2 regions of the Spirillospora sp. NPDC047418 genome follow, and region 2 is predicted to be linked to the other one. Evidence: riboswitches for the same ligand, from Rfam matches in the RefSeq annotation. Region 2 holds a riboswitch; the other holds the start of a gene.
The links. A riboswitch is a leader RNA that binds a small molecule or an ion and turns the genes downstream of it on or off. The one in region 2 is predicted to bind ZMP and ZTP.

Region 1: linked by a shared signal. The riboswitch ahead of glyA (serine hydroxymethyltransferase) and the one ahead of ABZ806_RS08915 (bifunctional methylenetetrahydrofolate dehydrogenase/methenyltetrahydrofolate cyclohydrolase) in region 2 are both predicted to bind ZMP and ZTP.

What each region holds. Positions count from the first base shown of each region.
Region 1 covers NZ_JBEYTW010000009.1:56,308-71,519, forward strand. Annotated here, with positions in the region: gene ABZ806_RS07825 (phosphoglycerate kinase) at 1-318, shown strand, start outside; gene tpiA (triose-phosphate isomerase) at 322-1,134, shown strand; gene secG (preprotein translocase subunit SecG) at 1,270-1,512, shown strand; gene ABZ806_RS07840 (RNA polymerase-binding protein RbpA) at 1,594-1,965, shown strand; gene ABZ806_RS07845 (Lrp/AsnC family transcriptional regulator) at 2,286-2,756, shown strand; partial or broken gene ABZ806_RS07850 (DMT family transporter) at 2,887-3,735, shown strand; ZMP/ZTP riboswitch at 3,780-3,866, shown strand; gene glyA (serine hydroxymethyltransferase) at 3,921-5,192, shown strand; gene ABZ806_RS07860 (class I SAM-dependent methyltransferase) at 5,189-5,971, opposite strand; gene ABZ806_RS07865 (carboxymuconolactone decarboxylase family protein) at 6,088-6,756, shown strand; gene ABZ806_RS07870 (GNAT family N-acetyltransferase) at 6,749-7,363, shown strand; gene ABZ806_RS07875 (NAD(P)/FAD-dependent oxidoreductase) at 7,414-8,847, shown strand; gene ABZ806_RS07880 (isocitrate lyase/PEP mutase family protein) at 8,834-9,601, opposite strand; gene ABZ806_RS07885 (cytochrome P450) at 9,598-10,446, opposite strand; gene ABZ806_RS07890 (aspartate/glutamate racemase family protein) at 10,473-11,204, opposite strand; gene ABZ806_RS07895 (MmgE/PrpD family protein) at 11,238-12,641, opposite strand; gene ABZ806_RS07900 (cyclase family protein) at 12,638-13,456, opposite strand; gene ABZ806_RS07905 (HpcH/HpaI aldolase/citrate lyase family protein) at 13,453-14,295, opposite strand; gene ABZ806_RS07910 (CaiB/BaiF CoA transferase family protein) at 14,292-15,212, opposite strand, start outside.
Region 2 covers NZ_JBEYTW010000010.1:100,037-115,248, reverse strand. Annotated here, with positions in the region: gene ABZ806_RS08960 (glycoside hydrolase family 15 protein) at 1-901, opposite strand, end outside; gene sucC (ADP-forming succinate--CoA ligase subunit beta) at 1,455-2,633, shown strand; gene sucD (succinate--CoA ligase subunit alpha) at 2,636-3,523, shown strand; gene ABZ806_RS08945 (cell division protein PerM) at 3,693-5,663, shown strand; gene ABZ806_RS08940 (hypothetical protein) at 5,684-6,172, opposite strand; gene purN (phosphoribosylglycinamide formyltransferase) at 6,280-6,933, shown strand; gene purH (bifunctional phosphoribosylaminoimidazolecarboxamide formyltransferase/IMP cyclohydrolase) at 7,065-8,630, shown strand; gene ABZ806_RS08925 (hypothetical protein) at 8,850-9,026, shown strand; gene ABZ806_RS08920 (GNAT family N-acetyltransferase) at 9,293-9,886, opposite strand; ZMP/ZTP riboswitch at 9,969-10,053, shown strand; gene ABZ806_RS08915 (bifunctional methylenetetrahydrofolate dehydrogenase/methenyltetrahydrofolate cyclohydrolase) at 10,138-10,992, shown strand; gene ABZ806_RS08910 (FHA domain-containing protein) at 11,272-11,946, opposite strand; gene ABZ806_RS08905 (DUF3017 domain-containing protein) at 12,359-12,811, shown strand; gene ABZ806_RS08900 (NADP-dependent isocitrate dehydrogenase) at 12,938-14,155, shown strand; gene ABZ806_RS08895 (malate dehydrogenase) at 14,454-15,212, shown strand, end outside.

The DNA of each region.
Region 1 (15,212 bases), on a different contig from region 2:
GACCGGCTCGGCCTGGACATCGGCCCCGAGTCCGGCAAGCTGTTCGCCGCGCGCCTCGCCGACGCCCGGACGGTCTTCTGGAACGGCCCCATGGGCGTGTTCGAGATGGAGCCGTACTCGCACGGCACCCGCGCCGTCGCGCAGGGCCTGATCGACTCCGGCGCGTTCACCGTGGTCGGCGGCGGCGACTCCGCCGCGGCCGTCCGGCAACTCGGCTTCGACGAGGCCGCCTTCTCCCACATCTCGACCGGCGGCGGCGCCAGCCTCGAATACCTCGAGGGCAAGACGCTGCCCGGCCTGCAGGCTCTGGAGGACTGACCGATGGCCCCCGCTACCCCTTCTTCCGGCAGGCAGAGCGGCCGCAAGCCGCTGATGGCCGGCAACTGGAAGATGAACAACGACCACCTCGAGGCGATCAGGCTCGTCCAGAAGCTGGCGTTCACCTTCAAGGACGCCGACTACGACGCCGTCGACATCGCCGTGCTCCCGCCGTTCACCGCGCTCCGCTCCGTGCAGACGCTCGTGGACGCCGACAAGCTCGGGCTCCAGTACGGCGCGCAGGACGTCTCCCAGCACGCCTCCGGCGCCTACACCGGCGAGGTCTCCGCGGCCATGCTCGCCAAGCTCGCCTGCGCCTACGTCGCCGTCGGGCACTCCGAGCGCCGCCAGTACCACGGCGAGGACGACGCGGTCGTCAACGCCAAGGCCAGGGCCGCGCTCGCCGCCGACATCACCCCGATCCTGTGCGTGGGCGAGGGCCTGGAGGTCCGCAAGGCCGGCGAGCACGTCCGGCACTGCCTGACCCAGCTCGACGGCGGCCTGGAGAAGATCCCCGCCGCCCAGGCGCGCCGCACGGTGATCGCCTACGAGCCCGTCTGGGCCATCGGCACCGGCGAGGTCGCCACCCCGCAGGACGCGCAGGAGGTGTGCGCCGAGATCCGCACGCGGCTCGCCGAGCTGTACGACGGCGGAGTGGCCGACGAAGTGCGTATCCTGTACGGCGGTTCGGTCAAGGGCGGCAACGTCGCCAAGCTCATGGCGCAGGACGACGTGGACGGCGCCCTGGTGGGCGGTGCCAGCCTGGACCCGGGAGAGTTCGTTAAAATCTGCCGGTACCGGGATCTCCCCGGCTGATCAAAACTGATCAATTCTGCGTCAACTGGGGGTTCTTGCCGAACCAGCGGCCAGTTCGTCGTACCCTTCGTAGCTGACGGGTAAACCGGCCCGGCCGACCCTCCGTCCCCGACCTACAGACAAAGGCGTTGAAGAATGATCATCGCATCGTCCATCGTGCTCATCGTCACGAGCCTGCTGATGGTCGTCCTCGTCCTGATGCACAAGGGCAAGGGCGGCGGCCTGTCGGACATGTTCGGCGGCGGCGTGTCGTCGTCCCTGGGCGGGTCGTCCGTGGTCGAGCGCAACCTCGACCGGCTGACGGTCGGCGTCGGGGTGCTGTGGTTCGCCTCGATCATCGTGCTGGGACTGCTGTTCAAGCACAAGGGCGTCGGCTGACCCACCCGTCTGGCACATGCGATCACCGCGCCGTCCCAGGAGGTCACGGACGGCCGCGGAACACCGAGCGAGGAGTAATCCGTGGGTAGTGGCAACGCGATTCGGGGCAGCCGTGTCGGGGCCGGTCCGATGGGAGAGGCGGAGCGCGGCGACGCCGCCCCCCGCGTCTGGGTGACCTTCTACTGCGCCAACCGGCACGAGACCCGCCCCAGTTTCGCGACGGACGTCGCCGTCCCCGAGACGTGGGACTGCCCCCGCTGCGGGTTCCCCGCCGGCCAGGACTCGGCGAACCCCCCGGCGCCGCCGAAGACCGAGCCCTACAAGACGCACCTCGCGTACGTGAAGGAGCGCCGCAGCGACGAGGACGGCGAGGCCATCCTGGAGGAGGCCCTCGCCAAGCTGCGCGAGAAGCGCGCCGCGGTGAAGCAGGCCATGGAGGCCGCGGCCCGCTGACTCCAGGGGGGCGACCCCTGGAACCCCCGTCAGCGACGCAGGCGATCCTCACGCCGCCGTTGCGGTCTTTTGTGCCCGTGGCGGCGGTGTGGCGTCGCTGCGGTCGCCTGCGTCGCCGGGCATGCCCGCTGCGCTCGCCGGCGCTCGCTCCGCGTGCCTGCCCGTGTTCCCGTGGTCGAGGTCCAGTCCAAGAGGGCTGGGCCTCAGTCGTTTTCGTGCGTGTCCGGTGGCGGGCGAATAATGTTCGGGGGTAGGGGGCTTTCGGGCGTGGTTCGCGTGCGGGAGTTCGGCTTCGGGCGGTCGGTTCGGGAGGGGTGGCGGTGGACGCGGTCGATCAGGCGATCCTGCGGCGGTTGCAGCGGGACGGGCGGCAGACGAACCGGGAACTGGCCGAGGCGGTGGGTATCGCTCCGTCCACCGCCCTGGAGCGGACGCGGGCGCTGCGGGCGAGGGGCGTCATCACCGGGTTCCACGCGGCGGTGGACTTCGAGCGGCTCGGCCGCGGCGTGCAGGCGCTGATCTCGATCCGGATCAGGCCGCAGTCGCGGGAGGCGATCGAGTCGGCGCGGGACGGCATGGCCGCGATGCCCGAGGCCGTCGGGGTCTTCGTCGTCACGGGCAACGAGGACCTGCTCATGCACGTCGCCGTGCCGAGTACCGCCTACCTGCGCGACTTCGTGCTCGACCGGCTCGCGCGGCGCAAGGAGTTCGTGGACGTCCGGACGATCGTCGTCTACGACTACGTCCAGCCGGTGGAGCAGGCCGAACTTCCGATGCCCGATCGGCGCTGACGCCGAACACCCGGCGGCGCGGCACCGCCGTGACAGGTCGAAGGCGAACATCTGACGGTTGTGATGTCCCTGGCCGAATGAATCACGGCTGAGTATGGAGACGTCCGTAGTTCCTTCTAGCTTCGGGCGTATGGATCGACGAAGCAATCTGTCCGGGTCGCTGCTCGTGCTCGCGGCCGGGGTGCTCTGGGGGACGGTCGGTCCCGCGCAGGTGCTCGCCGGGCCGGAGGCGGGCCCGGTGGCGGTCGGCGGGGCCCGGATCCTCTCGGGCGGGGTCGTCCTCGCCGTGCTGGTGCTCGTGGCGGACCGGCGCGCGTTCCGCGCGCTGGGGCGGCGGGCGTGGCCTCCGGTCGTGGCGGCCTCCGCCGCGACCGGGATCTTCCAGGCCGCGTTCTTCAGCGCGGTCGACCGCACCGGGGCCGCCGTCGCGACCGCCGTGGTGTTCGGGCTGGCGCCCGTCTCGACGGGGCTGTGCGAGCGGCTCGTCCTCGGCACGCGGCTCAGCCGCAGGTGGTGGGCGGGCACGGCGTGCGCCGTCGGCGGTGTCGCGCTGCTGACGGTGCCGGGGGCGGCCGTCCACGCCGACCCGGTGGGGATCGTGCTGAGCCTCGTGGGCGGGACGTGCTTCGGCGTGTACACCGTGTCCGCCAAGGTCCTCACGAGGCGGGACGTGGGCATGGCCGCCGCCGTGTCGGTCACGCTGCTCATCGGAGGAGCGGCCCTGCTCCCCTGGACGGCCGCGGAGCTGCCGTCGCTCGCGGAGCCCCGCTCGGCGGTGCTGGTCGCCTGGCTCGGGATCGCCGCGACGGCGGCCGCGTACATGTCCTTCGTCACCGGGCTGCGCCGGGTGCCGGCCGCGACCGCCGGGACGCTCAGCCTCGCCGAGCCGCTGGTCGCCGCCGCGCTCGCGATCGCCGTCCTCGGCGAGCGGATGCCGGTGCCGGTCGCGGCCGGGTCGCTGCTCCTGCTGGGCGGGCTGTTCGTCGTCTCCGTCCCGGCGAGGGCGCGGGCGGCCCGATATGATGGCGGGCACGTGACTGGCGCAGTCAAGGTGGAGACGACCACCGGGGAGCGAAACTAGTCCGCACGCCGCGCGCCTGGGTGTACGGGTCCCCTTCGCCGGGGCGCCCGAACGTCCCGGCGCGAGCAGCGCGGAGGCCCACGATGCACCAACCGCCCGTCCCCCACCTGCAGGACCGGGATCCCGAGATCGCCGGGCTGGTCGAGGCCGAGGCCCGCCGCCAGTACGAGAAGCTCCGGCTGATCGCGTCCGAGAACTACGTGTCGCCGGCGGTCCTGGAGGCCACCGGGTCGGTCCTGACGAACAAGTACTCCGAGGGCTACGCCGGCAAGCGGTACTACGAGGGCCAGCAGAACGTCGACCCGATCGAGCTGCTGGCGATCCGGCGGGCCGAGGAGCTGTTCGGCGCCGAGCACGCCAACGTCCAGCCGTACTCGGGGTCGCCCGCGAACCTCGCCGTCTACATGGCGTTCCTGGAGCCCGGCGACCCGGTGATGGGGCTGTCGCTGCCGATGGGCGGGCACCTCACGCACGGCTGGTCGGTGTCGGCGACCGGCACGTGGTTCCGGCCCGTCCGCTACGACGTGCGCGCCGACACCGGGCGGGTCGACATGGACCAGGTCCGCGACCTGGCGCTGAAGGAGCGGCCGAAGCTGATCTGGTGCGGCGGCACCGCGATCCCGCGGACGATCGACTTCCCGGCGTTCGCGGAGATCGCCCGGGAGGCCGGCGCGGTGCTCGCCGCCGACGTCGCGCACATCGCCGGGCTGATCGCGGGCGGCGCCCACCCGTCCCCGATCGGGCACGCGGACGTGGTCACCACGACCACGCACAAGACGCTGCGCGGGCCGCGCGGCGCGATGATCCTGTCGACGGCCGAGCACGCGAAGGCGGTCGACAAGGCGGTCTTCCCCGGCCTGCAGGGCGGCCCGCACGACCACACGACCGCCGCGATCGCCGTCGCGCTGAAGGAGGCGGCGCAGCCGGACTTCTCCCGGTACGCCCGGCAGATCGTCGCGAACGCGCAGGTGCTGGCCGCTGCGCTGGTCGACCGCGGCTACGACCTGGTCTCCGGCGGCACCGACAACCACCTCGTCCTGATCGACCTGACGAACAAGGGCGTCGCCGGGAAGCCGGCGGCGCAGGCCCTGGACCGCGCCGGGATCGAGCTGAACTACAACGCGGTGCCGTTCGACCCGCGCAAGCCGTTCGACCCGTCCGGGCTGCGGCTCGGCACCGCCGCGATCACCACCCGGGGGCTCGGCGAGGAGCACATGCCGCAGATCGCGGCGTGGATCGACGAGGTCGTGCTGGGCACCGCCAAGCAGGACGAGGCGGTCGCCGGACGCGTCGCCGGGAAGATCCGGGAACTGCTCGCCGGCTACCCGATGCCCGGCTGGGCGCCCGCGCCCTAGGCCGGCCGCAGGATCGTGATCATGCGCCAGGCTTCGGGGTCGGTGAGGGCCACGGTGCCCTCTCCGGTCCCGAAGTCGCCGTACTGGGCGACCGTGCGCAGGCCGTCGGCGAGGCGGATCGCGGCGTCCAGCTCGGTGGCGGTCCAGAAGCGGTAGGGGACGACGTCGCGGACCACCCGCGTGCCGTCCCCGTCCGTGATCGTCATCGTGACGTGGTCGTCGGCGATCTGGGTGACGGGGTCGAGTTCGTCGGACGGCTCGCCCCACCGCACGCTCGCCCGGACGCCGCCGCGCTCGACCGTCCAGCCGGTGCTGACGCTCGGGTCGTCGCCGAGCCGGTCGCGGGGGTGCGACATCTCCACGATGTAGAGGCCGCCGGGGGACAGGTGCGCGGCGGCGCGGCGCAGGTGCGCGACGAACGCGTCCAGCGTCATGAGGTGGGACGTCGAGTCGAGCATGGTCACGACGAGGTCGAACCGGCGGCCCAGGTCGAACCGGGTCATGTCGTCCTGGACGACCTCCACCTCGACGCCGGCGCGCCCGGCCTCGCGGGCGGCGTGGGCGCACATCGCCGGGTTCAGGTCGAGCGCCGTCGCGGCCAGCCCGCGCCGCGCGAACTCGCGGGCGTGCTCGGCCGGCCCGGCGGCCAGCTCCAGCACCGTCGCGGGCCCGGCGCCCAGCCCGGCGCACCAGCCGAGGAGCGCGTCCACCTCGGCCGGCACGTCGCGGAACGAGCACGCCAGCTCGTACGCCCAGGGGTCGTCGTAGATGCCGGTCACCCGGCCATCCTGCCAGCGGCCGCGTGTCACGCGACCGCCACGTCACCCTGAGCCCGCGGTTTCACATTCCGGACCGGGGGTTGAGCCGCCCGCGCCGACCGCCTAGCGTTCGGTAAGTGATCGACCCCGTGAGCGGTGAGCACGTCAACGACCGACCGCGGCGCGGCCCGTCCGCGACCCGGCTGCCGCTGCTGCTGCCCGGTTCGCTGACCGACGAGCAGCGCGCCGTGTACGAGGCGGTGACCGGCGGCCCCCGCGCCGAGGGCCGCACCCCGCCGTTCGGCATGGCCGACGACATCGGGCGGCTGCACGGCCCCTTCAACGCGATGCTCTACAGCCCGTCGGTGGGGCTGCCGCTGCAGGACCTCGGGGCCGCGCTGCGCTTCCGGACGGCGTTCACCAAGCGGGAGCGGGAGATCGCCACGCTGGTCGTCGCCGCGCACGCCCGGTCCGACTACGAGTGGTACGCGCACGAGCGGATCGGCCGCCGGCACGGCCTCACCGACGCCGAGACGGACGCGCTGCGGGCCGGCCGCGCGCCGCTGCTCGGCGACGTCCGCGAACGCGTCGTGTACGAGGCGGCCCGGCAGCTCGCCGCCGAGGGCGACCTCGCCGACGCCGTGTTCACCGAGGCGGTCGCGACGCTCGGCCGCGCCGCCGTCGTCGAACTGGTCACGCTCGTCGGCTACTACCAGGCGCTCGCGCTGCAGCTCCGGGTGTTCCGGGTCGGCCTCCCCGACGGCGAGGACCCGCCCGAGTGGCCGCCGGGGGACGCGGATGAGTGAGGTGCTGCGCACGGTGCGGCTCGCGCTGCATCCGGTCTCGATGCGCGACCACCGCGCGCTGCTGACGCACTGGACGGGCCCGCTCGTCCGCCGCCACCTGTTCGACGACCGGATGGTCACGCCCGTCCAGGTCAGCGAGATCATCGAGGCGAGCGAGCGGGACTTCGCCACCGAGGGCTACGGGCTGTGGGGGCTGCGCCCGGCCCGCTGGTCGGCCGGGATCGACGCGGCCGACGCCGCCGGTGCCGGGGCGGGCGCCGGGGCGGGCGATCCGCTGATCGGCGTCGCCGGGCTCGGCCACCACGAGGGGCCGCTCGGCCGGGGCGTGGACGTCGAGATCCTCTACAGCCTGGAGCCGGACCACTGGGGCGAGGGCCTCGCCGCGGAGGCGTCCCGCGCGGTGCTCGACTACGCGTTCGGGGTGGTCGGCGTGCACCGGATCACCGCCGAGATCGACACGGCGAACACGGCCTCGGCGGAGATCGCGCTGCAGCTCGGCATGCGGCGGTGGCGGGACGGCCCGTCCGGCCCCGACGGCGCCGCCTACTACGCCGCGGACCGCTCCCGCTGGATCGGATCCCGTCGAATCATCGACGCCGTCCCATAGAATCCGTTGCCACCTGTTGATTTCGCTACGGAATACAGCAGTATGTGCGCATGAGCTCCTCCACTGGCCGGGCGCCCCTCGCCGCCGGGTCCGGCAACGGCGGCGTCTCCTTCTGGTACCGGGACGCCGGCCGCCCCGAGCCGGGCCCCCGCCTCCCCGGGCCGCGCACGGCCGACGTCTGCGTCGTCGGCGCCGGATACACCGGCCTCTGGACCGCCTACTACCTCAAGCGCGCCCGCCCCGGCCTGCGGATCGTCGTGCTGGAACGCGAGTTCGCGGGGTTCGGCGCGTCCGGCCGCAACGGCGGCTGGGTGCTGGGCGAGATCGCCGGGTCGCGGGAGCGGTACGCGGCCCGGCACGGCCGCCCCGCCGCGATCGCGCTGCAGCGCGCCATGTTCGGGGCGGTGGACGAGGTCGTCCGCGTCGCCGCCGCGGAGGGCATCGACGCCGGCCTGGTGAAGGGCGGCGTGCTGCACGTCGCCCGCAACGCCGCCCAGCGCGCCCGGCTCGCCGCGATGGTCGAGGAGGCCCGCGCCTGGGGCTGGGCGGACGGCGACCTCGTCCCGCTGCCCGCCGCCGAGCGCGACGACCGGGTCCGCGTCGAGGGCGCGACCGGCGCGGCGTGGAGCCCGCACTGCGCCCGCGTCCAGCCCGCCGCCCTCGCCCGCGGTCTCGCCGCCGCGGTCCGGGGGCTCGGCGTGGAGATCTACGAGCGGACGCCGGTCGTCCGGATCAACCCGCGCCGCGGCGGCGCGGCCTCCGCGGTCACCCCGTGCGGCACCGTCACCGCCGATTACGTGCTGCGCGCCACCGAGGGCTTCACCGCCGGGCTGCCCGGCCACCGCCGCGACTGGCTCCCGATGAACAGCTCCATGATCGTCACGACGCCGCTGCCGGACGCGGCGTGGAAGGCGATCGGCTGGGAGCGGCGCGAGCTGCTCGGCGACATGGCGCACTACTACACCTACGCGCAGCGCACCGCCGACGGCCGCATCGCGTTCGGCGGCCGGGGCCGCCCCTACCGGTACGGGTCCCGCGTCGACGACGGCGGCCGCACCGATCCCGCCACGATCGACGCCCTCTGGACGATGCTGACCGCGATGTTCCCGGCCGTCGCCGGCGAGGGGCGGGTCGACCACGCCTGGTCGGGCGTCCTCGGCGTGCCGCGCGACTGGTGCTCGGCCGTCGTCCTCGACCACGCGAGCGGGATCGGGCACGCGGGCGGCTACACCGGGCACGGCGTCGCGACCGCCAACCTCGCGGGCCGCACCCTCCGCGACCTCGTCCTGCGCGAGGACACCGCGCTGACCGCGCTGCCGTGGGTGGACCGCCGCGTCCGCCGCTGGGAGCCCGAACCGCTGCGCTGGCTCGGCGTCCACGCGATGTACGCGCTCTACCGGGCCGCCGACGCCCGCGAGTCGGCCTCGGTGTCGGCGGGCACGTCCGCGCTGGCCCGCCTCGCCGACCGGATCACCGGTCACTGACGAGCCGCTGGACGTCCCCGTACGAGGGCGCGGGACGGTCGCCGTCCGCGCCGGTGACGCCGAGGGCCGCCGCGACGGCGGCCTGCAGCGCCTTGCGGAACGGCAGCGATCCGGTGCTCACGCGGTGCACGCCCAGCCGCGCGAGCCGCGCGTACTCGGTCCTTCCCGGCAGGTACAGGACGTTGAGCGGGACGTCCGCCGCCTCCAGCACGGCCCGGATGTCGGCGTCGTCCACGATGCCCGGGACGAAGATCCCGTCCGCGCCCGCCGCCGCGAAGGCGCGCGCCCGCCGCAGCGTCTCGTCCCGGTCGGGGTCGCCGAGCCAGAACGTGTCGGTGCGGGCGTTGAGGAACACCTGCGGCGCGGCCCGCTTCACGGCGCCGATGACCGTCAGCTGGTGGTCGAGGGGCACGAGCGTCCCGTCGGCACGGCCGTCCTCCAGGTTGATCCCGGCGATGCCGAACGAGGCCAGCTCGGTGACGAGTTCGGCGACGTCCGCGACCCGGTCGGAGAACCCGCCCTCGATGTCGACCGTGACCGGCACGGGCAGCCGCGACAGCACGCGGGCCAGGGCCAGGGTCTCCTCGCGCGTGCCGCCGGTCGCGTCGGCCTTCCCGGCCGCCGCCGCGACCCCGAGGCTCGTCGTGCCGATCGCGGGGAACCCGGCCTGCGCCAGCGCCGCGCCGCTGGCGAAGTCCCACGCGTTCGGCAGCACCAGCGGGCGGTCGCCGTGGTGCAGGTCGGCAAAGCTCATCGAACGTCCTCCGTCGGGTGCGGGACCGCCTCGATCACGCCGGCGGCCAGGTGCAGCGCGTGGCCGGTGCCGGGGCACGGCCGCCGGCCCGCGCCGAAGGTCAGGTGGGGGCCTTCCCGCCGGCCGGGGACGAAACGGCCGGGGTCCTCGAACACGGCGGGATCCCGGTTCGCGGCCCGCAGGTCGAGGGTCACCAGAGCGCCCCGGGGGACCGCGCGCCCGTCCACGTGGGCGCCGCTCGCGGCGATCCGGCGCATCACCGGGACGGGCGGGTCGAACCGCAGCGTCTCGGCGATGACGTCCTCGACCGGCACGCCGCGCGACTCCGGCCGCCGGAGGTGGGGCAGCGTGCGGCGCACGAGCGCGGCGGTCGCCGCGTGCGCCTGCATGAGGACGGCGATGCGGGCGGCGACCCGTTCGTCCGGGCCGGGGCCGAGGAGCCGGACGAGCACGGCGACGGCCTCGTCCGCTCCGTCCCCGCCCGCACCGGTGAGGTAGCCGGACGCGGCGGCGGGCACGGCCCGCGCGAGCGCGCCCCGGTCGGCCGCGCCCAGCGCCTCGCCGAGCACCAGGCTCGGGACCTCGCCGGGGTCGCCGCCGGCCCGGACGAGGTCGCGGGCGCGGCGGCGCAGGTGCCCGGGGTCGATGGCGTCCAGCGCGTCCACGGTGAGGGCGCGGCGCCGCTCGTGGTCCGCGCCTTCGCTGAACCGGCACACGGTCCGCCGCAGCCACGCCAGCGAGTGCCTTCGCGCGGCGTCCTCGGCCGGTGCGACGGCGAACCGCGCGTCCGACAGGACGGCGACGGCGCCGGCGTACCGGGTGATGACCAGCTCTGTGCTCTCCACGTCCCCGAATCTAGGGACGGGTCGTTTCAGCCGCGGTCGAAGTGTCCGCCGCGCCAGGTGGGGAGGGGGCGGCGGCCCGTCGCCGCGTCGAAGGCGGCGCGGGCCAGCAGGCGGGTGGAGTCGAGCGTGGGCAGCGGCGACACGCCGGGCGTGACCAGGAGCGGGATCTCGGTGCACACCAGCGCGACGGCGTCGCAGCCGCGTTCGGCGAGTCGGCCGATGATCCGGGCGTACTCGCGGCGCGAGTCGTCGGTGAAGACGCCGTTGACCAGTTCGTCGAAGATGATCCGGTTGACGGTCTCGCGGTCGGCGGCGTCCGGGACCTCGGCGGCGATGCCCCGCGCCGCCAGCTCGCGCGGGTAGACCGGGCCGTCCATCGTGTAGCGGGTGCCGAGGACGCCGACGCGGGTGCGGCCGTCGCGGGCGGCCCGGTCGGCGACGACCTGCGCGATGTGCAGGCCCGGGAGCGGCAGGTCGTCGCCGGGGCGTTCGAGCGCCAGGTGGGCGGTGTTGTCGGGGCAGGCGAAGAAGTCGGCGCCGGCCGCCGCGAGCCGCCGGACGCTCTCGGCCAGGATCGCCCTGATCGCGTCGTGGTCGCCGGCGTCCCAGGCGGGCATGCTGCGGGCCAGCGCGATCAGGTCGAGCGTCACGTCCGGGTGGTCGTCGGGGCCGAGCTCGCGGAACCCCTCCTGGCAGAAGGTCCGGAAGCACAGCGCGGCGCCCTCCGCGCTGTGGGCCAGGATGCCGAGATGCCTCATGGCGCCGACCCTACTGTGATCTTCCGGACGCGCTCAGGCCAGGAGGGACGTCAGGCGGCTCAGGTCCGCCAGGCCGGCCAGGCCGTAGGCCAGCTCGGTGATCTGCCCGGCCCGCGGCTCCGGGACGCGCCGGACGGCGTTGAGGCGGAACTTCGTGGCCAGCTCGTCCGCCGAGAGCGGGTTGCCGGGACCGCCGCGGTTGGCGTCCACGCGCTCCTCCAGGACGGTGCCGCCCCGGGTGCGGACGCGCAGGACGGCGGGGAACTGGTACGGGAAGATCTCGTCGCAGCGGGGGTCGGGCACGCAGCGGACCTTCGCCGCGAGCGCCAGCCGGGCGGGGTCCGCGGCGGCCGCGTCGGTGAAGTCCTCGTGGAAGACGCCGAGGCCGCCGCCGCCGAGCAGCGCCGCCGCGACCGTGTAGGGGCCGGAGAACGCGGCGTGGTACCCCGACGTGGGCCGGATCTTGTCCTCGTGCGGCTCGCCGATGGTCCGCAGGACGGGCGTGGGCGCGCCCAGCTCGATCGACTCGACGTCGGCGGGGTCCAGGCCGGCGGCGCGCAGCCGGAGGGCCGCGTCGATGCCCGCGTGGGTGAAGTGGTTGCACGGGTACGGCTTGAAGAAGATGCCGGGCAGCTCCCAGTGCTCGCCCAGGCCCGAGGTGAGGGCGTCCAGATCGACCTGGTCGCCGCAGAACGCCTGGAGGAAGCCGAAGCGGCCTTCGAGGACGGTCGGCGGCCCGGTGATGCCGGTCCGGGCGAGGCCGGCGGCGGTGACGGCGGCGTGCGCGGCCCAGCCGCAGTGGATCCGCTTGACGGTGCCGCCGGTGCGGTTGGCCTCCAGGATGCCCGAGCCCATGCTGGCGGCGATGCCCATCGCGTCCGCGATGCCGGCGGCGTCCAGGCCGGAGAGCATCGCGGCGGCCGCGGCGGCACCGACCGTCCCGCAGATCGCGGTGGCGTGCTGCCCGCGCTCGAAGAACACCGAGTTGCCGAGGTCGCGGTCGTATCCGGCCATGCCGAGCCGCACGGTGATCTCGACGCCCACCCCGACCGCGTCCAGCAGCGCGGCGCCGGACGCGCCCCGGGCCTCGGCGACGGCGAGCGCGGCGGGGACGACCGACGCCGACGGGTGCAGGACGGACGGCAGGTGCGTGTCGTCGAAGTCGAGCGAGTGCGCGAGCGTCCCGTTCAGCAGTGCGGCGCTCGGCTCGGGCAGCCGCGTCCCGGTGCCGATCGCGGTGGCGCGGCCCTCGCCGCCCCACTCGGCGGTGAGCGCCCCGACGGCCTTCGCGGGCGGTTCGCCGGTCGCGGCCAGGCTGTTGCCGAGGACGTCCAGGACGCGGCGCGCGGCGTCGGCGCGCAGCTCCGGCGGCAGGCCCCGGGCGCCGGCGGACGCGGCCAGTCCGGCGAGCCGCTGGACGGGCGTGGCGGCGGTCATGCCGTCACCGCCGCGAGGGGGCGGACGGGGGAGCCGGTGCCGCCCTTGATCCGCAGCGGGGCCAGCACGAACACGAACTCGTGCAGCCCGGCCTCGGCGAGGGCCTCCAGGTTCAGGTGCTCCAGGATGAAGATCCCCGACTCGACCAGCAGGATCCGGTGCACGGGCAGCACCGCGTGCCCCGCGCCCTCCGGGATCTGCTCGTAGGCGGTCGTGTCGGCGCCGGTCGCGGCGATCCCCCGCTCGGCGAGCCAGCGCGCCGCGTCCGGGGTCGCGCCCGGGACCCCGGTCTCCTTGCCGAGGTAGGCGGTGGTGTCGCCGAAGTTGCGGGCCCACCCCGTGCGGATCAGCGCGACGTCGCCCTCGCCCGGCTCGGTCCCGGCGCGCTTGGCGGCCAGCTCCAGGTCCTCGGCGGTGACGCCGTAGCCCGGCGGCAGCGTCGCGACCTCGTGCACCGCGGCCACGTCGAGCAGGACGCCCCGGCGCAGCAGGCCGGGCAGGTTCTCGGCGCCGTGGCTGGTGAAGGCGCCGCCGCGCTGGGCGTCGGCGGCGGAGATCCCGCCGTGCAGCTCGCCGTCGTGGCTGACGTGGGACAGCGCGTCGATGTGGGTGCCGACGTGCCCGCCGGTCACGATGATCTCGTTGGCGGCGGACCCGCCGTCCGGCCGCTCCATGTCGCCGTGCCGCCGGATCAGCGTCATCCGGAACCCGGGGTGGTTGGGCGAGCAGGGCATGCCGGTGAAGAACGGCTGGCCCAGCTCGATCAGCCGGACGCCGCCGGCGACGGCCGCGAGCAGCGGATCCTGGGTGGTCATTTCTGGCCTTCCTTGACGGGGCGGGCGGCGGACTCGGCGGACGCGGCGGCGTCGAGCAGCCAGGCGGCGCGCTCGACGACGGCCTTGTCCACGAACCGCCCTGAGGAGTCGATCCACGCGGCGTCGCCGTGGTCGGCGAGCCGGCTCATCAGGTCCCTGGCCCAGGCGACCTCGTCCGGGTCGGGGACGCACGCCTCGTGGACGGCGGGGATCTGCGCGGGGTGGATCACCGACCGGCCGAAGAACCCGGCCCGCCGGGCGGCGAGGGTGTCGGCGCGCAGCCCGTCCAGGTCGCGGACGGCCGTCCACACGCTCTGCGGCGGGGACGGGAGCCCGGCCGCGCGGGCCGCCACGACGACCCGGGAGCGCGGCCAGGCCAGCGCGTCGCCGCCGGCGACCCGCAGGTCGGCGGCGAGGTCGGCCTCGCCGAGCGAGATCCCGGCGACCAGCGGGTGCGCGGTCGCGAGGAGCAGCGCGTTCTCGACGCCGAGCGCCGACTCCAGGATCGGGTACACCGGCACACCGAGGCTGTCGGCGGCGCGGTGCAGCTCGTCGGGGTGCTCGCACTTGGGCACCCGTACCCCGGCGAGCGCGGCCGGCGCGGTCGCGAGGAGGGCGAGGTCGGCGGCGCCGTCCGGGGTGCCGGGCGCGTTGATCCGCACGTAGGCGGCGTGCCCGGCGGCCAGCGTCTCCAGGACGGTGCGGCGGGCGTCCTGTTTGGCGGCCGGCGCGACCGCGTCCTCCAGGTCGAGGATCACCGCGTCGGCGCCCGACGCGAGCGCCTTGCCGATCCGGTCGGGCCGGTCGCCCGGCACGTACAGCCAGGAGCGCGGCGTCACCCGATCACGCCCTTGCCGCGCAGGTCGGCGAGCCCGGCCTCGTCGACCCCGTAGCGGGCGAGGATCTCGGCGGTGTGCGCGCCGAGCGGCGGCCCGGCCGAGTCGATCCGGCCCGGGGTCTGCGACAGCCGGAACAGGATGTTCTGCATCCTCACCGGGCCGAGTTCGTCGTCGGGGACGGTCGCGATGGTGCCGAGCGCCTCGAACTGCGGGTCGGTCATGACGTCGGCTGCGGTGTAGATGGGCGCGACGGCGGCCTGCGCGTCCTCGAACGCCTGCACGACCTCGTCCCGGTCGCGCTCGGCGATCCACGACCCGACGGCCTCGTCCAGCAGGTCGGCGTGCTTCGCGCGTTCCGCGCCGGTCGCGAACCACGGCTCGTCGATCAGCTCGGGCCGGCCGACCAGCCGCATCACCCGCTCGGCGATCGACTGGGCGCTGGTGGAGACCGCGACCCAGCCGCCGTCGCGGGTGCGGTAGGTGTTGCGCGGCGCGTTGTTGTGCGACCGGTTCCCGGTGCGGGCCTGCAGCTCGCCGAGCTGGTCGTAGGTGATGATCTGCGGGCCGAGCAGCGTCAGGATCGGCTCGATGATCGCGAGGTCGACGACCTGCCCCTCGCCGGTCGCCTCCCGCGCGCGCAGCGCCGTCATCACCGCGAACGCGGTGGTCAGCGCGGCGATCCCGTCGGCGAGGCCGAACGGCGGCAGGGTCGGCGGGCCGTCCGGCTCGCCGGTGATCGCGGCGAACCCGCTCATCGCCTCGGCGAGCGTGCCGAACCCGGGCCGCCTGGCGTACGGGCCGGTCTGCCCGAACCCGGTGACCCGCGCCAGCACGAGCCGGGGGTTGATCTCCTTCAGCTCGTCGTAGCCGAGGCCCCAGCGCTCCAGCGTCCCGGGCCGGAAGTTCTCGACCACCAC
Region 2 (15,212 bases):
CGGTGTCGCCGCGCAGCCGGGCGAGGTCGGCGGCCGACCGCAGGCCCGCGAGCACCGGCCCGACGACGCCGAGCGTGGGGCGCCGGGGGTCCTGCTCGCGGCGCGGGTCGCGCTCCCAGTAGTCGGACGAGGCGGGCGGCAGGCCCTCGGCGTCCAGCGAGCGCGCCAGGTGGTCGGCGGCGCGCTCCACCATCGTCCACAGGTCGGGAAGCTCGTCGGGCGGGCCGGTCTGGACGCGGTAGAACCAGGCCGCCCACAGCACCCAGCCGAGCGAGTCGAGCTGGGGCGGGCGGCCGTCGGCGACCGCCGTCCCGTCGGCGTTGTAGCGCGCGGCCCACATGCCGTCGCCGCTCTGCGTGCGGGCGAGGAACCGCAGCACGCGGCGGGCCTCCGACGGGTGGCCGGTGACGGTGAACGCGGCGACGGTGAACGCGGAGTCGCGCGGCCAGCAGTACCGCCACTTGGTGTACCAGGAGGCGAGCGATGCCCCGTTCGGGCGGGTGAGGAGCCGCAGGTCGAGCAGCGCGCGGGCCGCCATGTCGCGGTAGGTCTGGCCCATCCCGCCGGTCGGGACCGTGCCCTGCGACAGCCACGCGTTGTCGGACCGGACGGCCGTGTCGACGCGCGGGTCGGACGCGTCCACCGTGATGGGCGTGTCACCGCCGGACGGGACGAGCCGGACGCTCCCGTCCGCGAGCCGGATGACCGAGCTGTCCGGCAGGTAGGAGGCCCCCTCGGCCTGCTCGGGGGAGAGCGGGACGCCGGCGAACGGCCAGCCGCCTCCGCCGACGAGCCCGGGGCTCGCCCAGCCGGGGCTGGACGGTTCCGGCACGGTGGCGCCGCCGGTGGCGACCAGCGCGGCGACCATCAGCAGGGCGGTGGTGCGGCGGACCTTGCGCATGCCCGACCGCCTGCGCGGGCGCCGCCGTCCGGGCTGCGGGGACCGTGCCGCACCTGCCGACCGTGCCGCCCCTGCCGACCCCGCCGCTTCTGCCGCCCCTGCCGACCCAGCCACCCCTGCCGGCCGCGCCGGGCCGGTCTCCGCGGGCCGCCCGCGGACGGGAGCGGCGACGCACGGGTCCCGTTCCTCCGCCATCGCCATGCGTCCGCCCCCTTTGCCGCACCCTGCGTCCCGCACCGCGCGTCCGAACACCGTGCGTCCCACACCGTGCACCTGCACGCAGAAGCGAAATAAGTACATCAAACTAAGTCAATTGGTTCATCCTCCTCACGAGCCACTCGTGCCCACCCCTCAGGAGGAGACACCTGCCGCCCGGTGACAGTTGCCTGCAAGGACGGACACTCCGTGACATATGGACCCGGCGGCATCACCACGGAGACGGGTTGACTAGGCTGCATCGACGGAGCGGACCGCAGAGTGCCGGCCGCACGGAAACCCGTGTAGATCGCCGACTCGTGTGGTCTTTGGCTGTCGATCCGTTAAGGACGCCCTCGTGGACCTGTTCGAACATCAGGCGAAGGAACTCTTCGCCGAGTACGGGGTACCGGTGCCTACCGGCAAGGTCGCCCGTACTCCCCAGGAAGCGCGCGCCATCGCGGAGGAGCTCTTCTCCGCGGGCAGCAAGAAGGTCGTGGTCAAGGCCCAGGTGAAGACCGGCGGCCGCGGCAAGGCCGGCGGCGTGAAGCTGGCCGACACGGCCGACGAGGCGGAGACGCTCGCCGGCCAGATCCTCGGCATGGACATCAAGGGCCACACGGTCCACAAGGTCCTGATCGAGGAGGGGAGCGCGATCGCGCAGGAGTACTACTTCTCCTTCCTGCTCGACCGCGCCAACCGCACCTTCCTGTCCATCTGCTCCGTCGAGGGCGGCGTGGAGATCGAGGAGGTGCCGCACGACCGGCTCGCGCTGGTGCCGCTCTCGCCGCTGGACGGCGTGGACCGGGCCAAGGCGCGCGAGATCGCCGAGCAGGGCCGCCTGCCCCAGGAGGCCCTGGACGGCGCCGCCGAGCTGATCGAGCGGCTGTGGGCCGTGTTCACCGACGAGGACGCCTCGCTCGTCGAGGTGAACCCGATGATCCTCACCGCCGACGGCCAGGTGAAGGCCCTCGACGGCAAGGTCACCCTGGACGACAACGCCGGGTTCCGCCAGGACCACGAGAAGTTCGAGGACAAGGCCGCCGCCGACCCGCTCGAGGCCGCCGCCAAGGCCAAGGACCTCAACTACGTGAAGCTGGACGGCAGCGTCGGCATCATCGGCAACGGCGCGGGCCTGGTCATGTCGACCCTCGACGTCGTGGCCTACGCGGGCGAGCAGTTCGACGGGCAGAAGCCGGCGAACTTCCTCGACATCGGCGGCGGCGCGTCCGCCGAGGTGATGGCGAACGGGCTGGAGATCGTCCTGTCCGACGCGGCCGTCAAGTCGGTCTTCGTGAACGTCTTCGGCGGCATCACCGCCTGCGACGCGGTCGCGAACGGCGTCGTCTCGGCCTACAAGCTGCTGGCCGACCGCGGCGAGGCCGTCGACCGGCCGCTCGTCGTCCGGCTGGACGGCAACAACGCCGAACTCGGGCGCAAGATCCTCAACGACGCGGCGCTGCCCGGCGTCCAGCAGGTCGACACCATGGACGAGGCGGCCAGGCGCGCCGCCGAACTCGCAGCGGCAGGTGCATGAGCATGGCCATCTGGCTCACCGAGAACAGCAAGATCATCGTGCAGGGCATGACCGGTTCGGAGGGCATGAAGCACTCCCGCCGCATGCTCGCCTCCGGCGCCCGGGTCGTCGGCGGCGTGAACGCCCGCAAGGCCGGGCAGAGCGTCGACTTCGACGGCACCAGCCTCCCGGTGCTCGGCACCGTCAAGGAGGCCATGGAGCAGACGGGCGCGGACGTGTCCGTCGTCTTCGTCCCGCCGAAGTTCACCAAGGACGCCGTCGTCGAGGCGATCGACGCCGGGATCCCGCTCTGCGTGGTCATCACCGAGGGCGTCCCGGTGCACGACACCGCCTACTTCTGGGCGTACGCGGAGAAGGCCGGGAACAAGACCCGCATCATCGGGCCGAACTGCCCCGGCATCGCGTCCCCCGGCAAGTCGAACGCGGGCATCATCCCGGCCGACATCACCACGCCGGGCCGCATCGGCCTCGTGTCGAAGTCGGGCACGCTGACCTACCAGATGATGTACGAGCTGCGCGACATCGGCTTCACCACCTGCGTCGGCATCGGCGGCGACCCCGTCATCGGGACGACCCACATCGACGCCCTCCAGGCGTTCCAGGACGACCCGGAGACCGACGCCATCGTGATGATCGGTGAGATCGGGGGCGACGCCGAGGAGCGCGCCGCCGCCTACATCGAGAAGAACGTGACCAAGCCGGTCGTCGGCTACGTCGCCGGGTTCACCGCCCCCGAGGGCAAGACCATGGGCCACGCGGGCGCGATCGTCTCCGGCTCCGCCGGCACCGCGCAGGCGAAGAAGGAGGCCCTGGAGAAGGTCGGCGTCCGCGTCGGCAAGACCCCGAGCGAGACCGCCGTCCTCATGCGCGAGATCATGAAGAACCGCTGACCTTCGGCGCAGCACCCGAAAAGACGCCCGAGCCGCCCCACGGCCCGGGCGTCTTTCGCGTCCCACCCGAAAACCGGCGCGGGGTGACGGTGCGGGTGTGGGTGATGACAAAGGCGACACGCCGGGCGGGCGGGGCCGCCGGAGGCGGGGGTGGTGCCAGCATGGAGCGGTGAGCGACAGGACGCCCGGGCGGCGTGCGCGACGTGAGCCGCCGGACGCAGCCCCGGCCAAGAGCGCGGTGTCGGGCAAGGGTGCGGTGTCGGGCAAGGCGGCGGTGCCAGTGAAGGGCGCCGCGTCGGCGAAGGGCGCTGCGTCGGGCAAGAGCGCGGCGTCGGGCGAGGATGCTGGGCCGGCGCAGGAGGTGGTCGGGCGGGTGCGTGCGGAGGGTGGCAGGGCGCGGTCGGCGGCGCAGCCCGCGCGGCCGCTGTACGTGACCGGGCTGGTCGCGGCGCTGTGGTGCGTCGGGATCGGGCTCGCGGTGCTCACCACGATCACGCTCATCGGGTGGATCGCGGCGCCGAAGACCGCGATGGGCAACGGCATGTCCGGGGTGTTCAGGACGGCCGTGAACTTCTGGCTCGTGTCCCACCACGCGGGCTTCTCCTACGGGCAGGGACGGGTCGGGCTGCTGCCGCTCGGCGTGCTCGTCCTGCCCGGCGTGCTGCTGTACCGGGGCGGCGGATGGATGATCCGGGTGGCGGGGCTGCGGCAGCGTCCCCGGATCGCGGTCGTCCACGTGGCGGCGGCGCTGGCCGCGCCGTACGCGGCGCTGGCCGCGCTGCTCGCGCTCGCGGCGTCCTCGAAGGAGGTGCGGCCGTCGGCGTGGCAGGCGCTCATCGGATGCTTCCTCGTCGCGGTGATCGCGGGCGGCCTCGGCGCCGCGCGCGCCGTGGTCGCCGCGCAGGTCGCGGCGGAGGCGAAGGGGCGGCGGGTCCGGTCGGGGCTGGGCGCGCTGCTGCGGCTGCTGCCCGAGCGGCCCCGCTCGCTGGTCATCGGGGTGGCGGGCGCGCTCGGCGTGCTGCTCGCGTCCGGTGCGGTTCTCGTGGGCGTGGCGCTCGCGATGAACATCGGGGGCGCCGACGACCTGTACGACATGCTCGCGCCGGGCGTCGTCGGCGGCGTCCTGCTGCTGCTGGTGGAACTCGCCTTCCTGCCGAACGCCGTGATCTGGGGGATGGCCTACGCGGTCGGCCCCGGATTCTCGGTCGGCGCGGGGACGAGCGTCTCGCCGACCGGGGTGTTCCTCGACATCGTCCCCGCGTTCCCGCCGCTGGCCGCGCTGCCGCAGCCCGGCCCGGCGCCCGCGCTGTCGCTGATCGCGCTGGCCGCCCCGTTCGTCGCGGGCGCGGTCGGCGGCGTCCTCACGATCAGGTCGCTGCCGAGCCCGGTGGCGGAGGGCGCGCCGCTGTGGGGGTTCGTGTCCGGGGCGCTGACCGGCGCCGTGGCGGCCCTGCTCAGCGCGCTGTCGGGTGGTCCGCTGGGCGGCGGGCGGATGGCGACCGTGGGCCCGTCCGCCTGGCAGGTGGGCCTGCTCGCGGCCCTGGAGGTGGGGATCTCGGCGGCGATCGCGGCGTGGGTGGCGAACTCCATGGTGCTGCGGCGCCCGGCCCGCGCCGAGGCCGGGAAGACCAGGCCGAAGAGGGCGAAGAAGGCGAAGAAGGCGAAGCGGACCGTCTCGCCGAGGCCCGCGACGGTGCCGCTGTCGGCGCCCGTCCCGGGTGACTACGAGCCGGCCGCGCAGCCCCCACCGGCCGCGCCGAGGGCTGCGTCGAGGGCTGCATCGAGGTCTCCGCACGCGCCGGATCCGGTGGAGTTCGAGGAGGCCGAGCCCGTCCTCGCCCCGCGGCGGCCCCGCCGCCGGAGCGACCCGCTGCCCGACCTCGTCGAGGAGCGCCAGCCCGCCGAGGATCGCGGCCGGCGGCGACCGCCCCCGACCCCGCCGCCGTCCCCGCCCCCGCCGCCGCCGAGCGGCGAAGGCACGGTCGTCGTCGAGGGCCACATCGTGGACGACCCGGAGCCCGAACCCGAGCCCGGGGAGTCGCGCAGGCCCGTCCCGCCGCCGCGCGCGGACCCGAGCCGCACCGAGAACCGCGGCGGCGCCATCTACGTCCTACGCGAAGAGCCCGACCAGGACGACTAGGCCGAGTCGGTGGGAGGCGGCTAGAGCAGGTCGCCGTACTTGTTCATCCAGCCGCGCGGCAGGTCGAGCTTGTCCTCGATCTTCGGGTAGTACTCGTCGCGGCACGCCTGCTCGTCGGTGTGGGTGTTGGACGCGTTGACGCAGTCCCAGTAGCCGCTGAACTCCGTCCGCAGGACGATCGCCCCCGCGACCATCACCAGCGACATCGCCAGGCCGATACCGCCCATCACCATGCCGGGGACGGCGCCCGGAACGGCGGCCCGCATGCCGCCCGCCCCGCCCGTTCCGCGGGCCGCGCGCCGGGCCTTGATCCCGACGACGAGGGCGGCGATGCCGAGGACCAGGCCGAGCGGGTAGAAGAACAGCGCGGTCACCAGCGCGATGCCGCCGAGCCACAGGGCCCGCACGCCGGCCTGCCGCGTCTCGGTCTGCCCCGCGGGCGGCTCTCCCGCCGGCCGCCCGTCCGGGCGGTCCTCGGGACGGACCTCACGGTCCCGCTGCTCGCTCACGTTCGTTTCCTCCTGGCCCGTGGGGTGCTCTGCGATGATGGCGGCGCCGAACCGGCCCGATAGGCTTCGTGTCGGCCGCACACCCCGTCAACGTCCAACTGGGAGTCATGGTGTCCGCCCGGCTCGTCGTCCTCGTCTCCGGCGCGGGGACCAACCTACAAGCGCTGCTCGACGCGTGCGCGGATCCAGCCTACGGGGCGAAAGTCGTGGCTGTGGGGGCGGACCGCCCCGATATCGCGGGAACTGAACGCGCAGAACGTGTGGGTTTGCCCACTTTCACGCTCTGCATCCCTGATTTCCCGTCCCGGGACGACTGGGACGCGGCGCTCGCCGAGGCCGTCGCGGTGCACGAACCCGACCTCGTCGTCTCCGCGGGCTTCATGAAGATCTTCGGCCCGCGCTTCCTGGCCCGGTTCGGCGGCCGGACGGTCAACACCCATCCCGCGCTGCTGCCCGCGTTCCCCGGCGCCCACGCCGTACGGGAGGCCCTGGCGTACGGCGTGAAGGTCACGGGTTGTACCGTTCACTTCGTCGACGAAGGTGTGGACACCGGACCCGTCATCGCCCAGGAGACCGTTCCCGTGGGCTGGCATGACGACGAAGACTCCCTGCATGAGCGGATCAAGCAGGTGGAGCGCCGGCTCCTCGTCGACGTCGTCGGACGGCTCGCCCGCGACGGCTGGACGACGCGCGGCAGACGGGTCTCGCTGAAGTGCGCGACCTGCGGCGACGCGTCCGACAGTGAAACTGCCGACGGCTAGGAACTGTCGACGGATGGGAAGTGCCGACGGCCGGGGACTTCGGACGACCGGAACCGCCGACGACTGCAACTTCGACGGCTGCAACGTCGACGACCAGGAAATTTCCGACGACCATGAGGGGAGCTCGGCCGGTGAGTCGGGTGGCGATTAAGCGTGCGCTGATCAGCGTGTACGACAAGACCGGGCTGGAGGAGCTGGCCCGCGGCCTGCACGAGGCCGGGGTGGAGATCGTCTCGACCGGGTCGACGGCCGGCCGGATCTCCGCCGCCGGGGTCCCGGTGATGAAGGTCGAGAAGCTCACCGGCTTCCCCGAGTGCCTGGACGGACGGGTCAAGACCCTGCACCCCAAGGTGCACGCGGGCCTGCTCGCCGACCGCCGCAAAGAGGACCACCTCCAGCAGCTCGAAGACCTCGCCGTCGAGCCGTTCGACCTGGTGGTCGCGAACCTGTACCCGTTCGCCGACACGGTCGACTCGGGCGCCACGCCGGACGAGTGCGTCGAGCAGATCGACATCGGCGGCCCGACGATGGTGCGCGCCGCCGCGAAGAACCACATGAGCGTGTCCGTCATCGTGGACCCGTCCGCCTACGGGACGGTCCTGGACGCGGTGCGGGCCGGCGGTTTCACCCTGGCGGAGCGGCGCCGCCTCGCCGCGCGGGCGTTCGCGCACACCGCGTCCTACGACGTGGCCGTGGCCTCCTGGTTCGCGAGCGGCTACGCCCCCGACGAGACCGCCGCCGAGACGCGGTGGCCCGACTTCCTCGGCGCCACCTGGGAGCGCTCGAACACCCTGCGATACGGCGAGAACCCGCACCAGCGCGCCGCCCTGTACCGCTCGCCGGGCGAGACCGGGCTGGCCGGCGCGGAGCAGCTGTACGGCAAGGAGATGTCCTACAACAACTACGTGGACACCGACGCCGCACGCCGCGCCGCCTACGACTTCACCGAGCCCTGCGTCGCGATCATCAAGCACGCCAACCCGTGCGGCATCGCGGTCGGCGCCGACATCGCCGAGGCGCACCGCAAGGCGCACGCCTGCGACCCGGTGTCGGCCTACGGCGGCGTGATCGCGGCGAACCGTCCGGTGACCGCCGCGATGGCCCGGCAGGTCACCGAGAGCTTCGCCGAGGTCGTGATCGCCCCGTCCTTCGACGACGAGGCCGTCACCGTCCTGAAGGACCGGTTCAAGAACGTCCGGCTGCTGGTCTGCCCGGACGCCCCGGCCGGCGCGACCGAGTACCGCCGCATCGACGGCGGCGTGCTGCTGCAGGGCGTCGACCGCGTGGACGCGTCCGGCGACGACCCGTCCACCTGGGAGCTGAAGACCGGCGAGGCCGTGGACGAGGCCACGCTCCGCGACCTCGCGTTCGCGTGGCGGGCGATCCGGTCGGTGAAGTCGAACGCGATCCTGCTCGCCGCCGACGGCGCGACGGTCGGCGTCGGCATGGGCCAGGTCAACCGGGTCGACTCCGCCAAGCTCGCGGTCGCGCGGGCCGGCGCCGAGCGCACCGCGTCCGCCGTGGGCGCGTCCGACGCGTTCTTCCCGTTCCCGGACGGCATCGAGGTGCTGACCGAGGCGGGCGTGAAGGCGATCGTCGAGCCCGGCGGGTCCGTCAACGACGACAAGGTGATCGAGGCGGCACGGAAAGCCGGGATCACCCTGTACTTCACCGGCGTCCGGCACTTCTTCCACTAGCCGGCCCGCACTGACCGGCCCGCACTGACCGGCCCGCACTGACCGGTTCGTACCGATCGGCTTGCGCCGACCCGCGGCGAACCCGGTGCGGCGTGCGACACCGCCGCACCGGGTTCAGCTGCGGATTTTGCACTTCGCGGCTGCGGGTAGCCTCGGCGCAGCCGCGCCCCTCATGACGCTCCCTTGACTCCGGCGCGGGCATCCCGTGATGGAGGCGCGATGGACGTGCTGCTGGCCCTCATGCTGAGATCGATCTACCTGGTCGACTCCCTGCTGATGGACTCCCGGCAGGTGATCGGGCTGGTCGCCGCGTTCGTGGCCGCCATGCTCGCCGCGCAACTCGGCTGGCACGGCACCGACCGCGTCCTCGCCTGGCGCAGCCGCTCCGAGGACTAGCCGCAGCCACTCGAGGACTAGCCGCGGCCACTCGAGGACTAGCCGCGGCCACGCGAGGACTAGCCGCGGCCACGCGAAGGATTGGCGCAATCGCGCGGAAGGTTGGCGCAGCCGCCCAGAGGACTAGCGCAGCCGCTGGAGGATTGGCGCAGCCGCGCGGAAGCTTGGCGCAGCGGCGCGGATGACTAGCGCGGCCGCTCGCAGGACTCACCGCCCGTCCCGCCGACGCAGTCGCTCCGCGAGGGTCGGTCGAGCCTTCCACCGAGCTAGCGCAACCGGGCCTGCAAGGCTTCGGCGGCCGCGGGCCATTCCTCGTCGGTCATCCCGTAGACGGCGGTGTCGCGGATCGATCCGTCCGGCCGGATCCGGTGCTTGCGGTGGACGCCCTCGAACGAGGCGCCGAGCCGTTCGATCGCCGCCCGCGACCTGGTGTTCCGGACGTGCGTGTGCCAGCCGACCCTGATCGCGCCGAGGTCGTCGAACGCCCGTCCCATCAGGAGCAGTTTCGCCTCGGTGTTGACCCCCGTCCGGTGCCATCGGGCGCCGAGCCAGGTGCTGCCGATGCAGAGTCCGCGGTGGGACGGCGCGATCTCGTAGTACGACGTCGTCCCCGCCACTTCGCCGGTCGCCGCGTCGATCTGCACCCACGGCAGGCGCGCGCGGCGCTCGCACTCGGCCAGCGCCTTGTCGACGAGCACGCCCATGTCGCCGACCGCCGCGGGCTGCGGCTCGTTCAGCCACGTCCAGACGTCCGGGTCCTTGGACGCCTCGAACAGGCCCGCGGCGTGCTCGCGGGACAGCGGCTCCAGCCGCACATATCGCCCGGTCAGGACGGGCCGCTCGAACCATGCGTCGCTCATGCCGACCACGCTAGAAGGCGCCCGGCGGGCCCCGGCAGGGCCACTCGGCCCCGATTTCCGGGTGCCACTCGCCCGTTACCATGGGTTTTCACGCGACTGGCGCGGCAAGGTGGATCACCACCGGGGAGCGAACGACAGTCCGGACACCGCGCGCCTGGGTGGACGGGACCTCGAGCCGGGCTCGGTCCTGCGGGGCGGTCCGAGAACCGGCGAGAACCGGCGAGAACCGGCAGATCCACGCGGAGGAACGCATGACGGCACAGATTCTGGACGGCAAGGCCACGGCCGCCGAGATCCGCTCGAACCTCAAGGTGCGCGTCGAGGCGCTCCGCGACCGCGGCGTGACCGTCGGGCTCGGCACCGTGCTGGTCGGCGACGATCCGGGCAGCCACTCCTACGTCAACATGAAGCACCGCGACTGCGCCGAGGTCGGGATCGAGAGCATCCGCCGCGACCTGCCCGCCACCGCGACCCAGGACGACGTGGAGCAGGTCGTCGCCGAGCTGAACGCCGACCCCGCCTGCACCGGCTACATCGTCCAGTTGCCGCTGCCGAAGGGTCTGGACGAGCAGCGGGTGCTGGAGCGCATCGACCCGTCCAAGGACGCCGACGGCCTGCACCCGACGAACCTGGGCCGGCTCGTCCTGATGCAGCCGGGCCCGCTGCCCTGCACGCCCAAGGGCATCGTCGAGCTGCTGCGCCGCTTCGACGTCCCGATCAAGGGCGCCGAGGTCACCGTCGTCGGCCGCGGCATCACGGTCGGGCGGTCGCTCGGCCTGCTGCTGACCCGCCGCACCGAGAACGCGACCGTCACGCTCTGCCACACCGCGACCCGCGACCTGGCCGCGCACACCCGCGCCGCCGACATCGTCGTGGCCGCCGCCGGCGTCCCGGGCCTCATCACCGCGGACATGGTCAAGCCGGGCGCCGCCGTCCTCGACGTGGGCGTCTCCCGGGTGGACGGCAAGCTCGCCGGCGACGTCGCCGCCGACGTCCGCGAGGTCGCCGGCTGGGTCGCGCCCAACCCCGGCGGCGTCGGCCCGATGACCCGCGCCATGCTGCTGGCGAACGTCGTCGAGGCCGCCGAACAGAAGCCCGCCGAGTAGAACACGCCCGACGCCGGAGCAGAGTGCCCTACATCGGGCAGAACGCCTGGCGACGGGCAAGCGCGTCTGCCACCGACAGGAACACCTGACACCCGACAAGCGCGCCTGCCACTGAGTAGAACGACTGGCACGTGAACGGGCCGCCACTCAGCACCGAGGTGGCGGCCCTTCCGCGTTGCTCCGGCCGGGGGGCCGCGCCGTCACTTGCGCGGGCCCCGTCCAGGAGGTTCAGCGGCCGCCCTCGTACGCGCTGCCGGGGAGGGCGACCGCAGGTTCACATCAGCTGGCCCTCCGTCCGGCGGTGCTAGGGGCCGGGCGGCTCGGCCCGTGGGCGTGGCCCGGCCTGCGGGTCTCCGCCGTCCGGACGCCGGGGACCCGGCCGTCCATCGGCGGACGGCCCTGGTGCGGGACGTGCACCGGCGGTAGCGGCCGGACGAGGCCCATCGCGATGACCTCGTTGGCGAGCCGGGTGCGCCGGTTGGCGCCCTCGGGGATGCGGAACTTCTGGTAGAGGCGCAGCAGGTGCTGCTTGACGGCCGCCTCCGTCACCACCAGCTCGCCGGCGATGTCGCGTGCCGTGGCGGGGGCCACGAACGCCTCGTCGGACAGGGCTGGACGGCACAGCGAGGTCAGCACGTCGACCTCGCGGCGGGTGAGCTCGGGCGCGACGGCGCGCCGCAGTTCGACGTCCGGGTCGACCTCCTCACGGGGGATGCCCCCCAACCGGCAGCGCGCCGTGCCGAAGCTCACGACGTCACCGTCCTCCAGGACGCGGCGGGCGATCGGCCTGCCGTTGACTCGGGTCCCATTGCGGGACAGGCCCATGTCCACCACGTAGACGTACGGACCACGTCGGACGATTTCTGCGTGCAAACGGGACACACTCGGGTCGTCGAGGCGTACGTCGACTCCTCTCCCTCTCCCGACCGTCGTAACGTCGGGGCGCAACGGCATCACCAGCCCGCTGTCCTCGATCCGCATGAACGGCCCCTCCACGGCAGTCCTCCCAGCTAGTTAGCGACCCCTGTCTGCCGGGTTACCCGGGCGCCGTGCCGTCACACCCTCCTACTGGCGAGTAGCACCGATGGGACAAGGGATTCCGGCCTCTCGGGCATCACCCGGGCACCTTCCGTCACATCCCTATTCCCGGCGCCGCGCGACAAGACGGACCGTTCCATCGCGGTCGCGGCTGCGTTCCGTTGCGATCGAGGGTGCCCTGTGTCGCGATTCCGGAAGCGCCGCACCGGACTTCCGGAGCCGCCGCGTCGTGTCGGGGCGCGATGGGTCTCCGGAGGTGCGCTGCCGTCGCATGGGTTCTGCGTGAGCGATGTCGTCCCGTCCCTCGATCGGCGATACCGTGAGGTGCATGAGCACTCAGGTGCAGCGGCGCCGGCGGAAGGCGCCGCGCCGCAGGGGCGCCGCGCCGCACTGGCTGGCGCAACTGCCGTACCTGTTCGTGCTCAGCGGGGTCGGGGCCGGGCTGACCCTGTGCGCCTTCAACTACTTCCGCAAGGGCTCCGGCCTGATGGCCGCCGCGCTGCTCATCGGCGCGCTCGCCCGGCTGCTGCTGCCGGAGTCGCAGCTTGGCCCGCTCGCCGTCCGCAGCCGGTCCGTCGACTGCTGGACGCTCGTCATCCTCGGCGAGATGGTGGCGTTCGTGTCGCTGAGCGTCCCGCCGATGAACAAGACCGGCCTCGCACTCGCGGGCGCGTTCGGCATCCTGATCGCGCTCACGGCGGTGGCCCGCGGCATCCGGCTGCTCATCACCGGACGCCGCTCCGCGGCGGGTCCCCCGCCCGGAAACGGGCCGCCGGGCTAGTGCGTCGTCCCAGGTAGAGGCGTTCGGGGCCAGGCCAGGTCTAGACCGCATGACCGCCTCGGCTAGCCTAGCCAGTTGAGCCTTACAAGGACTGCTGGCCAGGTGTAGGAAAGGGACAGCACAAGCATGCCCAAGATCAAAGTAGCCGGCCCGGTCGTCGAACTCGACGGCGACGAAATGACGCGGATCATCTGGAAATTCATCAAGGACCAGCTGATCCTGCCCTACCTCGATGTGGACCTGAAGTACTACGACCTGGGGATCGAGCACCGTGACGCCACGGACGACCAGGTCACCGTCGACGCCGCCAACGCCATCAAGGAGCACGGCGTCGGCGTCAAGTGCGCGACCATCACCCCCGACGAGGCGCGCGTCGAGGAGTTCGGCCTGAAGAAGATGTGGCGGTCCCCGAACGGGACGATCCGCAACATCCTCGGTGGCGTGATCTTCCGCGAGCCGATCGTCACCTCCAACATCCCCCGCCTGGTCCCCGGCTGGACGAAGCCGATCATCATCGGCCGCCACGCCCACGGCGACCAGTACAAGGCCACCGACTTCGTCGTCCCCGGCCCGGGCAAGGTGACGATCACCTACACCCCGCAGGACGGCTCCGAGCCGATGGAGATGGAAGTCGCGGACTTCCCCGGCGGCGGCGTCGCGATGGGGATGTACAACTACGACGACTCCATCCGCGACTTCGCCCGGACGAGCATGCGGTACGCGCTGAGCCGCGAGATGCCGCTGTACCTGTCGACGAAGAACACGATCCTCAAGGCCTACGACGGCCGGTTCAAGGACCTCTTCCAGGAGATCTACGAGACCGAGTTCAAGTCGGACTTCGAGGCCAAGGGCCTCACCTACGAGCACCGGCTCATCGACGACATGGTCGCTGCCGCGCTCAAGTGGGAGGGCGGGTTCGTCTGGGCCGCCAAGAACTACGACGGCGACGTCCAGTCCGACACGCTCGCGCAGGGCTACGGCTCGCTGGGCCTCATGACGTCCGTCCTCATGACCCCGGACGGCAAGACCGTCGAGGCCGAGGCCGCGCACGGCACGGTGACCCGCCACTACCGGCAGCACCAGCAGGGCAAGCCGACGTCGACCAACCCGATCGCGTCCATCTTCGCCTGGACGCGTGGCCTGGAGCACCGCGGCAAGCTCGACAACCAGCCCGAGGTCATCGACTTCGCCCGCAAGCTCGAGGCGGTCTGCATCGAGACGGTCGAGCACGGTCAGATGACCAAGGACCTGGCTTTGCTGGTCGGGCGCGAGACCCCCTGGTTGACGACGCAGGAGTTCCTCGCGGCGCTCGACACCAACCTGCAGAAGAAGATCAACGGATAGGACGCGGATGAGCGCTCCCCGCGTGGTCGGGGAGGGCGCCTGCTCACCGTGCCCCCCGCATGCTGGGTTAGGGCCGTCAAGGCCGTCCCGGGTCCGTCCGGGACGGCCTTTCGCATGCTCGGGGACGGGACGGCATGCCGGTGGGTGTACCTGGGCGTCGGCGGGTAGGTGCCGCGCGATAGCCTGAGCCGGAACTATCTCGACGGCGAGAGAAACCGCGGCGGCGCGGCTCTTCGGCGGTCGGGTTCGAAGGATGGCCGCCTGAGCCCCGTCAGGTCACTGCAGGAGAAGAAGGACAATGACGCGCACCCCAGTCACCGTCACCGTAACCGGCGCCGCGGGCCAGATCGGCTACGCACTGCTGTTCCGCATCGCGTCCGGGCACCTGCTCGGCGCGGACGTGCCCGTACGCCTGCGCCTGCTGGAGATTCCGCCGGCGGTCAAGGCCGCCGAGGGCACCGCGATGGAGCTGGACGACTGCGCGTTCCCGCTGCTGTCCGGCATCGACATCTTCGACGACGCGACCAAGGCGTTCGACGGCGTCAACGTCGCACTGCTCGTCGGCGCCCGCCCGCGCACGAAGGGCATGGAGCGCGGCGACCTGCTGGAGGCCAACGGCGGCATCTTCAAGCCGCAGGGCGAGGCCATCAACGCGGGCGCGGCGGACGACGTCAAGGTGCTGGTGGTCGGCAACCCCGCCAACACCAACGCCCTCATCGCGCAGTCGCACGCTCCCGACGTCCCGGCCGAGCGCTTCACCGCGATGACGCGCCTCGACCACAACCGCGCCCTCGCGCAGCTGTCGAAGAAGGCCGGCGTCTCCGTCGCCGACATCAAGAAGATGACGATCTGGGGCAACCACTCCGCGACCCAGTACCCGGATATCTTCCACGCCGAGATCGCCGGCAAGAACGCCGCCGAGACGGTCAACGACCAGAACTGGCTGGAGAACGACTTCATCCCGACCGTCGCCAAGCGCGGCGCCGCGATCATCGAGGCGCGCGGCGCCTCCTCCGCCGCGTCCGCCGCGTCGGCCGCTCTCAACCACGTCCACACC